Regions from separate parts of the Streptomyces sp. NPDC031426 genome, predicted to be linked through region 1. Evidence: riboswitches for the same ligand, from Rfam matches in the RefSeq annotation. Region 1 holds a riboswitch; each other region holds the start of a gene.
What was found. A riboswitch is a leader RNA that binds a small molecule or an ion and turns the genes downstream of it on or off. The one in region 1 is predicted to bind cyclic di-AMP.

Region 1 (2,921 bases):
GCCCCGGGGACAAAGCGGACAGGACGGGAGTGTCGGTGCCGCGCGAGGGCGAGATGATAAACATTCAACTCTGTGATCTTCACGTGATCTGCGCGGCATGAACTTGTGACAAGTGATCGTCTGCCGATACGTTCACCCATCAGCGTGGCGAGAGGCACGAGTTCGCCGCGCGGGTCCCGCTGTCGCACGAAAGGCTTCCGCATGCTCTCCGGGAACGGTCGTCACCGTCGCCCCCGTCAGGCTCCGGCCCTCCTCGTCGCGGCCGGCGTGACCGGCTCCGCCATCGCCATCCCCCTGCTCGGCGCCGCCAGCGCCAACGCGGCCGACGGCACCACCTGGGACAAGGTCGCCGAGTGCGAGAGCGGCGGATCCTGGAGCGCGGACACCGGCAACGGCTACTACGGCGGTCTGCAGATCTCGCAGGACGACTGGAACAAGTACGGCGGCACGCGGTACGCCGAGAGCGCCGACCAGGCCAGCCGCTCCCAGCAGATAGCCGTCGCCGAGAAGATCCTCGCCGACCAGGGCACCAAGCCGTGGGCCATGTGCGCGCTGACCGCCGGGCTGACCTCCCACTCCGGTTCGGTCGACGTCGACCCCGGTGTCGGCGGCTCCGGCGACAGCGGCGCTTCGGGTGACGCGTCCGGCTCGGCCGGCGGCTCCGACTCGTCCGGTCTGCCGGATTCGTCCTCCTCGGACTCCGGTTCCGGCTCTGCCTCCGACTCCGCCTCGAACTCCTCCGGCTCGGACTCGACCGGCTCCCCCACGGGCGAGGGCGCCACGCCGACCCCGAGCGGGCACACCGCCGGGACCCCGGACGGCATCGGCGGCTCCATCGGGACCAGCACCCCCAAGTCCGACAAGACTGACAAGTCCGGCTCGCCCGACGGCGGAAGTTCACAGGGAGGCGACAGCTCTCCCACAGCCACCCCGAGCGCCGACAACCCGGACAAATACCAGCAGAGCGCCGGTTCCTGGAGCCTGGTCGACACCGGCGCGCTCAGCAGTGGCGGACGTCACCGTGGCGGGAGTGCGGACGAAAGCGTGACAAACGGTCAGAACGCCACATCTTCCGGCCGTCACGCCAGTCCTGAAGCGGGCACCTACACCGTCCGCGAGGGCGACTCCCTCGCCTCCATCGCCGACTCCCTTGGCGTCGACGGCGGGTGGCGGGCGCTCTACGACGCCAACAAGATGGCCATCGGCGCCGACCCGAATCACATCACCGCCGGTCAGACCCTGAAAGTCGGGGGCGAAAAGGGCGGCGAGTAGGGGCAGTTGACGCCCCGTTTCGCGGCTGATGTCCCTTTTGGCGAAAGTGTGGGATGAGTCTCAGAAGCCCTGATCGTCTTTGAAAATCCGACGATCGCATGTCTACGGTCAGGACCGCTCGTCACCACGAGCCCCGGCCGTCGCAACGCCGAATCCTGCCAGCGACTGCCCGGGAACAGTCGTCGCGTCAAGCGCCGTAGGCAGGAGCGGGGGACCCAAGGTAAGCGCCGGGCCCAGCGGTTGACGCTGGACCGGCTTGGGGTGAAGCCGCGCCTCGCATGAGCGAGTGCGCGGCCGGGCAACTCAACCGGCCCGAACCCGACAGCTCACCTCGCAGGCGTCGGTGAGGGGATCGATCCATGCTGTTCTCCGGCAAGGGCAAGCACCGTCGTCCGTCCAAGACCGTCCGCGCCATCACGCTCGCCGGTGTCACCGGCGCCGCTGTCGCCGCCCCGCTGATGGCGGCCGGCAACGCCTCCGCCGCCACCGCCTCCCAGTGGGACGCCGTCGCCCGGTGCGAGTCGGGCGGCAACTGGTCCATCAACACCGGCAACGGCTTCTACGGCGGCCTGCAGTTCACCAACTCCACCTGGGCCGCGTACGGCGGCACCGCCTACGCCGCGCGTGCCGACCTCGCCACCAAGGCGCAGCAGATCGCCATCGCCGAGAAGGTCCTCGCGGGCCAGGGCAAGGGCGCCTGGCCGGTCTGCGGCACGGGCCTGACCAGCGCCGCCTACAACGGTTCCGCCCCGACGGCCACCAAGTCCCGCAGCACCGCCACCCGCTCCACCGACCAGCAGGCCGCCACCCGCTCCACCACGCGGACGGCGCCGAAGGCGAGCAAGACCGTCACCACGCCGACCGGCAAGAAGGTCAAGAAGGGCGACGGCGAGTACAAGGTCGTCAAGGGTGACACCCTCAGCGCCATCGCCGAGAAGCACGGTGTGAAGGGCGGCTGGCAGAAGCTCTTCCAGCTGAACAAGGGCATCGTCCAGGACGCGAACCTCATCTACCCGGGCCAGCAGCTGCACCTGAAGTGACACCTGGCTCCGAACGGACCCGCAGTGCCCTCACATCCCCGGCCCGCACACTGAAGGCCCCGTGAGGGCCACCCCCGTCCCCACGGGCTCCCCGCCCCGGCGCGTGTTCCCCCGTACGCGCCGGGGCGGGGTCTTTCGTTTCCGCGCGCTGTTTCCCCACTCTTCGGCCGGGCCTCATCGGCAGGCCCCTTTGTTCCGTGGGTGAACAATGGGTACCGTCTGCGTGTCCCTCCTGTCCACGGGACGGTCGGTCGGTGGCCGGCGCCCCGGGGACGGTTAGGCTCTAGTCGCAAGGCACAGCCGTAAGGCAGAACGCCCCCGCACTTCCAGCGTCACATCCCAGAAGGAGATGCTCGTGCCGTCCATCGACGTCGTCGTAGCCCGGGAAATCCTGGACTCCCGAGGCAACCCCACGGTCGAGGTCGAGGTCGGCCTCGACGACGGCAGCACGGGTCGTGCCGCCGTCCCGTCCGGCGCCTCCACCGGCGCCTTCGAGGCCATCGAGCTCCGCGACGGCGACCCCAACCGCTACCAGGGCAAGGGCGTCGAGAAGGCCGTCCTCGCCGTGATCGAGCAGATCGGCCCGGAGCTGGTCGGCTACGACGCCAC
Region 2 (2,921 bases), on a different contig from region 1:
CGTGGACGCAGGAAGGCCGGCACATCCCGCGCATCGACGCAGGAACGGCCGCACGCGCGCGGGGACGCGGAAAACGCCCGTACGCGCGCATCGGCACGTGATGAGCCGACGCGCGCCCGGAGGCCTCAAGGCGAGGCCCCCAAGCCGCCGGCACCTGCGCGCGTGGTCCGGCAATTCGGCGGCACGCGCGCGTGGAGCGGGGCGCGCCCGTGCCCGGGGTGGGTGGTCAGTCAGCCCGGGCGGACCACGCTGTGGATGATCGACTCGCCGCCGTAGTAGATCGACTCCTCGCGGACGTACGCGCCCGGCTTCGGGGCGTGGATCATCATGCCGTTGCCTATGTAGACGCCGACGTGGCTGATGTCGTCGTAGAAGAAGATCAGGTCGCCCGGCCGCGCGTCGGCGAGCGAGACCGTGGTGCCCGCGTTGACCTGGTCGTACGTGGTGCGCGGGAGGCTGACGCCGGCGGCCTTCCAGGCGGCCTGGGTGAGGCCCGAGCAGTCGTAGGAGTCCGGCCCGGTGGCGCCCCACACATACGGCTTGCCGATCTGCGCGCGGGCGAAGGCGATCGCCTTCTCTGCCTTCGTGTCGTACGAGCTGGACGTGCTGGACGTGGTGGTGGACCCCGTCGAGCCGGAGCCCGTCGAACCCGATCCGGAGCCGGACCCCGTGGCGGTGGACGACGACGAGGACGAGTCGGCCTGCTGCTGAGCCGCCTGCTGCTTCGCCAGCTCGGCCGCCTTGCGCGCCGCCTCCTGCTCCTTCTGCCGCTCGATGGCGGCCAGCCGCGCCTTCTCCTGGGCCGTCAGCTGCGACAGCAGTTCCCGCGCCGAGGCCAGTTTCTTCTGCACGGTTGCCTTGGCGGTCTGCAGGTCGTGCTGCGAGTCGCTCAGCGTCTGCAGGCTCTCCGCGGCCTCCCGCCGCTTCTTCATCGTCGCGGCCTGCTCGCCGATGAAGTCGTCGACCGCGCTCTTCTCCCGCGAGGTCAGCCGATTCATCAGCTGGGTCTGGTCGAAGTAGTCCTGCGGGTCGTTCGCCAGCAGGAAGGTGGCCGTGTCCGGAGCGGCGGCGCCGGTGCGGTACTGGGCCGCGGCGAAGGAGCCCAGCTCCTCACGGGCCTTGTTGAGGCGTGCCGTGCGCCGGGCGACGTCCTCGCGCAGGGCGTCGACGCGGCCGCGCTGTTTGCCGGTCCGCTCCTTGGCCGCGTTGTACTTCTGGGTCGCCGACTCCGCCTGGCGGTAGAGATCGTCGACCTTCTTCTCGACCTCCTCCAGGGTCGGCTTGGCGCGATCGGTACCCGGGGCGGCCTCCGCGGTCTGCGAGAGCACGGCCATGGAGGTGAGGGCGGCGGTGGCGAGGGCGGGAGCGCGAAGGCCGGTTCCGATGGTCCCGCCGGGGCGCGGCTTGCGGTGCGACGCCAAGAGAGGCGACTCCTTCCAGTGGGCCGCCTACCGGGTTAGCTGTCGGGTTCGGGCGGTGGTTCGGAAGGGTTGCCCTACGGCGGCGTCCCAGGTGGGAGCCGGCCGATTCACCCCAAAGGTCGGTGGGTCCCCGGCTCCGGGCGCCCTGCGGGGCACGCCGGACTCGGCGGGGGCCGCGCGGCCCGGCGAGGTTCGCCGGTAGGGGTCGTGCGGCCCGAACGCACGCTAGCCAACTCGTGTGACTCCTGTGAAGGTTGGTGCGTGATATGTCCGATACATTTTCGTGACCTGAGCCAGGTTTCGCTTCTGAGTCATCGGACGGTGCCCCTCTGTGAGCAGGGCGCGGGCCGTTCGACGGCGAAGATCAACTGCTTTCCGGGGCGGCCGTGTTCCGGGGACGGCGACCGGTTGTCGGTGGGGAGCCCTAGACTCGTAGAGCGATGAGCAGCCTCTTTGACGACAGCTTCCTGGCGGACCTCCAGGCCCCTCGCGGGCGCGAGGAGGAGCCCCCGCCGCCGCCCGAGGACGATCACGCTCCGGAGCCGCTTCCGGACGATCTGTTCGGCGGGAAGTTCGACGTGCCGCCGGACCGGGACGCGTACTACCGCGACGGCGCCCCGCGTCCCGCCCTCGACGCGGCGGCGCTGCTGGAGGGGCTGAACGACAACCAGCGCGCCGCGGTCGTGCACGCCGGCTCCCCGCTGCTCATCGTCGCCGGCGCCGGCTCCGGCAAGACCCGTGTGCTCACCCACCGCATCGCCCACCTGCTCGCCGAGCGGCATGTGCACCCGGGCCAGATCCTCGCGATCACCTTCACCAACAAGGCCGCGGGCGAGATGAAGGAGCGCGTCGAGCACCTCGTCGGCCCGCGCGCGAACGCGATGTGGGTGATGACCTTCCACAGCGCGTGCGTGCGCATCCTGCGCCGGGAGAGCAAGAAGCTCGGTTTCACCTCCAGCTTCTCCATCTACGACGCCGCCGACAGCAAGCGCCTGATGGCCCTGGTCTGCCGCGACCTGGACCTCGACCCCAAGCGCTTCCCGCCCAAATCGTTCAGCGCGAAGATCAGCAACCTGAAGAACGAGCTGATCGACGAGGAGGACTTCGCCGCCCAGGCCACCGACGGCTTCGAGAAGACCCTCGCCCAGGCCTACGCGCTCTACCAGTCGCGCCTGCGCGAGGCCAACGCGCTCGACTTCGACGACCTGATCATGACGACGGTCAACCTGCTGCGTGCCTTCCCGGACGTCGCCGGGCACTACCGCCGCCGCTTCCGGCATGTCCTCGTCGACGAGTACCAGGACACCAACCACGCGCAGTACGCGCTCGTGCGCGAACTCGTCGGCACCGGCGAACACAGCGAGGACATCCCGCCGAGCGAGCACGACCTCCCGCCCGCCGAACTGTGCGTCGTGGGTGACGCGGACCAGTCGATCTACGCCTTCCGGGGCGCGACGATCCGCAACATCCTCCAGTTCGAGGAGGACTACCCGAACGCGA
Region 3 (2,921 bases), on a different contig from region 1:
GGCCGCCAAGGAGCTCTCCAAGGAGCTGTTCCCGGTGGCCTCGCGCATGTCGCGGCCCCGCCAGGGCACCGAGGAGACCGTCGAGAAGATCGACGCCGCCGCCGTACGTGCCTTCTACGGCCGGCACGTACGCCCCGCCACGGCCACCGCGGTGGTGGTCGGCGACCTTACCGGGGTCGACCTGGACGCGCTGCTCGGCGACACCCTGGGCGCCTGGACCGGCACGCCGGGCGAGCCGCGGCCCGTGCCGCCGGTGACCGCCGACGACACCGGGCGCGTGGTCATCGTGGACCGGCCCGGCGCCGTGCAGACGCAGCTGCTCATCGGCCGCGTCGGCCCCGACCGGCACGACCGGGTGTGGCCCGCCCAGGTGCTCGGCACCTACTGCCTCGGCGGCACCCTCACCTCCCGCCTGGACCGGGTCCTGCGCGAGGAGAAGGGCTACACCTACGGTGTGCGCTCCTTCGGCCAGGTCCTCCGGTCCGCACCGGACGGCACGGGCGCCTCGATGCTCGCCATCAGCGGCTCCGTGGACACCCCCAACACCGGCCCGGCGCTGGAGGACCTGTGGAAGGTGCTGCGCACCCTCGCGGCGGACGGTCTGACCGACGCCGAGCGGGACGTGGCCGTGCAGAACCTCGTCGGGGTGGCGCCGCTGAAGTACGAGACCGCGGCGGCCGTCGCGAGCACGCTGGCCGACCAGGTCGAGCAGTACCTGCCCGACGACTTCCAGGCGACGCTCTATCAGCAGCTGGCCGCGACGGGCACGGTGGAGGCCACGGCGGCCGTGGTGAACGCCTTCCCGGTGGACCGTCTGGTGACCGTCCTCGTCGGTGACGCCTCCCAGATCAAGGCACCGGTGGAGGCACTCGGCATCGGTGAAGTGACGGTCGTGGCGGCCGAGTAACCGCACGCGCGTGGGGCCCTGACGGTCTTTGGACCGTCAGGGCCCCTGCCGTTCTCACTCCCTTACCGGGATGCCCGATTTGAGGCGGAGGTTGCCTGTCTGCCCTGTGGGATGCGCTACAAAAGCCTGGATCCGTTTGGGGTTCGAAAGCAGGCTTACGTAGCGTCACCCGGGCTGTTCGTCGGTAGCAGTGCGCCGCACCCGCGGCACCGGACAGCCATCGCCGAGTCCCCGTACGGCGCGAGCCAGGGGAGCCGGGGACCCACGCAGTCCCTGGGGTGAATCGGGCGCCCGCGCTTCGCGAGGGGACCCGTAGGAGACCTTCCTGCTCCGAACCCGTCAGCTAACCCGGTAGGCGAGAGGGAAGGAAAGGACCAGCCACTCCATGGCGTTCATGTGCGCCACCGGGAAGCACCGCAAGCCCGGCCGGGTCAAGCGCACCACCGCTCAGGCGGCAGGCATCGCGGCCCTCACCACCACCGGTGTCATCGGCACCCTGGCCGCCTCCCCGGCGCTCGCCGCCGAGAACACCGTGGAGCAGACCGGCCTCACGCCGGTCCTCACCCTGAGCGACGACGTGGCCGAGCACATCGACGCGCAGGCCGCCGCGCAGCAGCGGGCCGCCGAGCACAAGGCGGCCGAGGAGGCCGCGGCGAAGAGGGCGAAGGAGGAGCGCGAGGCCAGGGCCCGCGCCGCCCGGGAGGCCGAGCGCAAGCGCCTGATGAGCACCTTCGTCGCCCCGATCGCGAACTCCTACGTCTCCACCGGCTACAAGGCGAGCAGCTCGCTGTGGTCCTCCGGCACGCACACCGGCATCGACTTCCACGCGGCGAGCGGCACCCCGGTGCACGCGGTCGGCTCCGGCACCGTCGTCTCCACCGGCTGGGGCGGCGCGTACGGCAACCAGATCGTGATCAGGATGGCCGACGGCATGTACACCCAGTACGGCCACCTGTCGTCGATCGGCGTCTCGGTGGGCCAGCAGGTCACGCCGGGCCAGCAGATCGCCCTGTCCGGCGCGACCGGCAACACCACGGGCCCGCACCTGCACTTCGAGGCCCGTACGACCCCCGACTACGGCTCGGACGTCGACCCCGTCGCCTACCTCCGCAAGCACGGCGTGAACGTCTGACGCCTCATCGCCTGGCATGCGAAGCCCCGGCTCACCGAGCCGGGGCTTTCGTCGTCTTTTCACGGGCGCCACCCGATCCGCTGACCAAAAAATATCCATGGATTCCGGCCCGCCGTCGGAAATTCCGGCTCATTGGAATAGAGTCACGGAACAGGCGTCCATCGTCGACGTTTCACGGGGATTAAAGCGGAGGTCGGTCATGCGTATTCCGGCGCACTCGGTGTGCACGGCCATCCGGGACGACATCGTCGCGGGGGTCTACGAGCGCGGCGGCCGGCTGACCGAGGAAGTCCTGGCCCGCCGCTACGGCGTCTCGCGCGTCCCCGTCCGCGAGGCCCTGCGCACCCTGGAGGCCGAGGGCTTCGTGGTGACCCGCCGGCACGCGGGCGCGTGCGTGGCCGAGCCGACCGAGCAGGAGGCCGCCGACCTGCTGGAGATGCGCCTGCTGCTGGAGCCGCTCGGGGCCGCCAGGGCCGCCCAGCGGCGCACCGAGGCCCATCTGAAGGTGCTGCGCGGCCTGGTCAGGCTGGGCCAGGAGCGGGCCCGCAGGGGCAGCAGCGACGATCTGCGGTCGCTGGGCGGCTGGTTCCACGAGACGCTCGCCCAGGCCTCGGGCAGCCCCTCGCTGACCGCGATGCTCAGCCAGCTTCGGCACAAGATCGCCTGGATGTACGCGGTGGAGGCGCCGTCGAGCCCGGTGGACTACTGGACGGAGCACGGCGCCATCGTCGACGCGGTGGCGCGCGGCGACGGGGAGCGTGCGCGGGCGCTCACGGCGCTGCACACCGAGCGCGCGACGGCCGTGCACCGGCTGCGCTTTTCCGGGGCCGGCGAGCGTGTGAGGACTTCGCAACATGCCGTAAACATGTCGGGCCTGCGGCA

Region 2: it holds a riboswitch for cyclic di-AMP, as region 1 does, so the genes downstream of both, ACZ5NH_RS24715 (C40 family peptidase) here and ACZ5NH_RS30660 (transglycosylase family protein) in region 1, are expected to answer to the same signal.
Region 3: it holds a riboswitch for cyclic di-AMP, as region 1 does, so the genes downstream of both, ACZ5NH_RS28590 (M23 family metallopeptidase) here and ACZ5NH_RS30660 (transglycosylase family protein) in region 1, are expected to answer to the same signal.

Annotation. Positions count from the first base shown of each region.
Region 1 covers NZ_JBVIJE010000018.1:20,790-23,710, reverse strand. Annotated here, with positions in the region: gene ACZ5NH_RS30665 (transglycosylase family protein) at 202-1,272, shown strand; cyclic di-AMP (ydaO/yuaA leader) riboswitch at 1,455-1,627, shown strand; gene ACZ5NH_RS30660 (transglycosylase family protein) at 1,632-2,312, shown strand; gene eno (phosphopyruvate hydratase) at 2,662-2,921, shown strand, end outside.
Region 2 covers NZ_JBVIJE010000011.1:278,066-280,986, forward strand. Annotated here, with positions in the region: gene ACZ5NH_RS24715 (C40 family peptidase) at 231-1,421, opposite strand; cyclic di-AMP (ydaO/yuaA leader) riboswitch at 1,451-1,556, opposite strand; gene pcrA (DNA helicase PcrA) at 1,862-2,921, shown strand, end outside.
Region 3 covers NZ_JBVIJE010000015.1:123,599-126,519, forward strand. Annotated here, with positions in the region: gene ACZ5NH_RS28585 (M16 family metallopeptidase) at 1-907, shown strand, start outside; cyclic di-AMP (ydaO/yuaA leader) riboswitch at 1,119-1,280, shown strand; gene ACZ5NH_RS28590 (M23 family metallopeptidase) at 1,293-2,039, shown strand; gene ACZ5NH_RS28595 (GntR family transcriptional regulator) at 2,239-2,921, shown strand, end outside.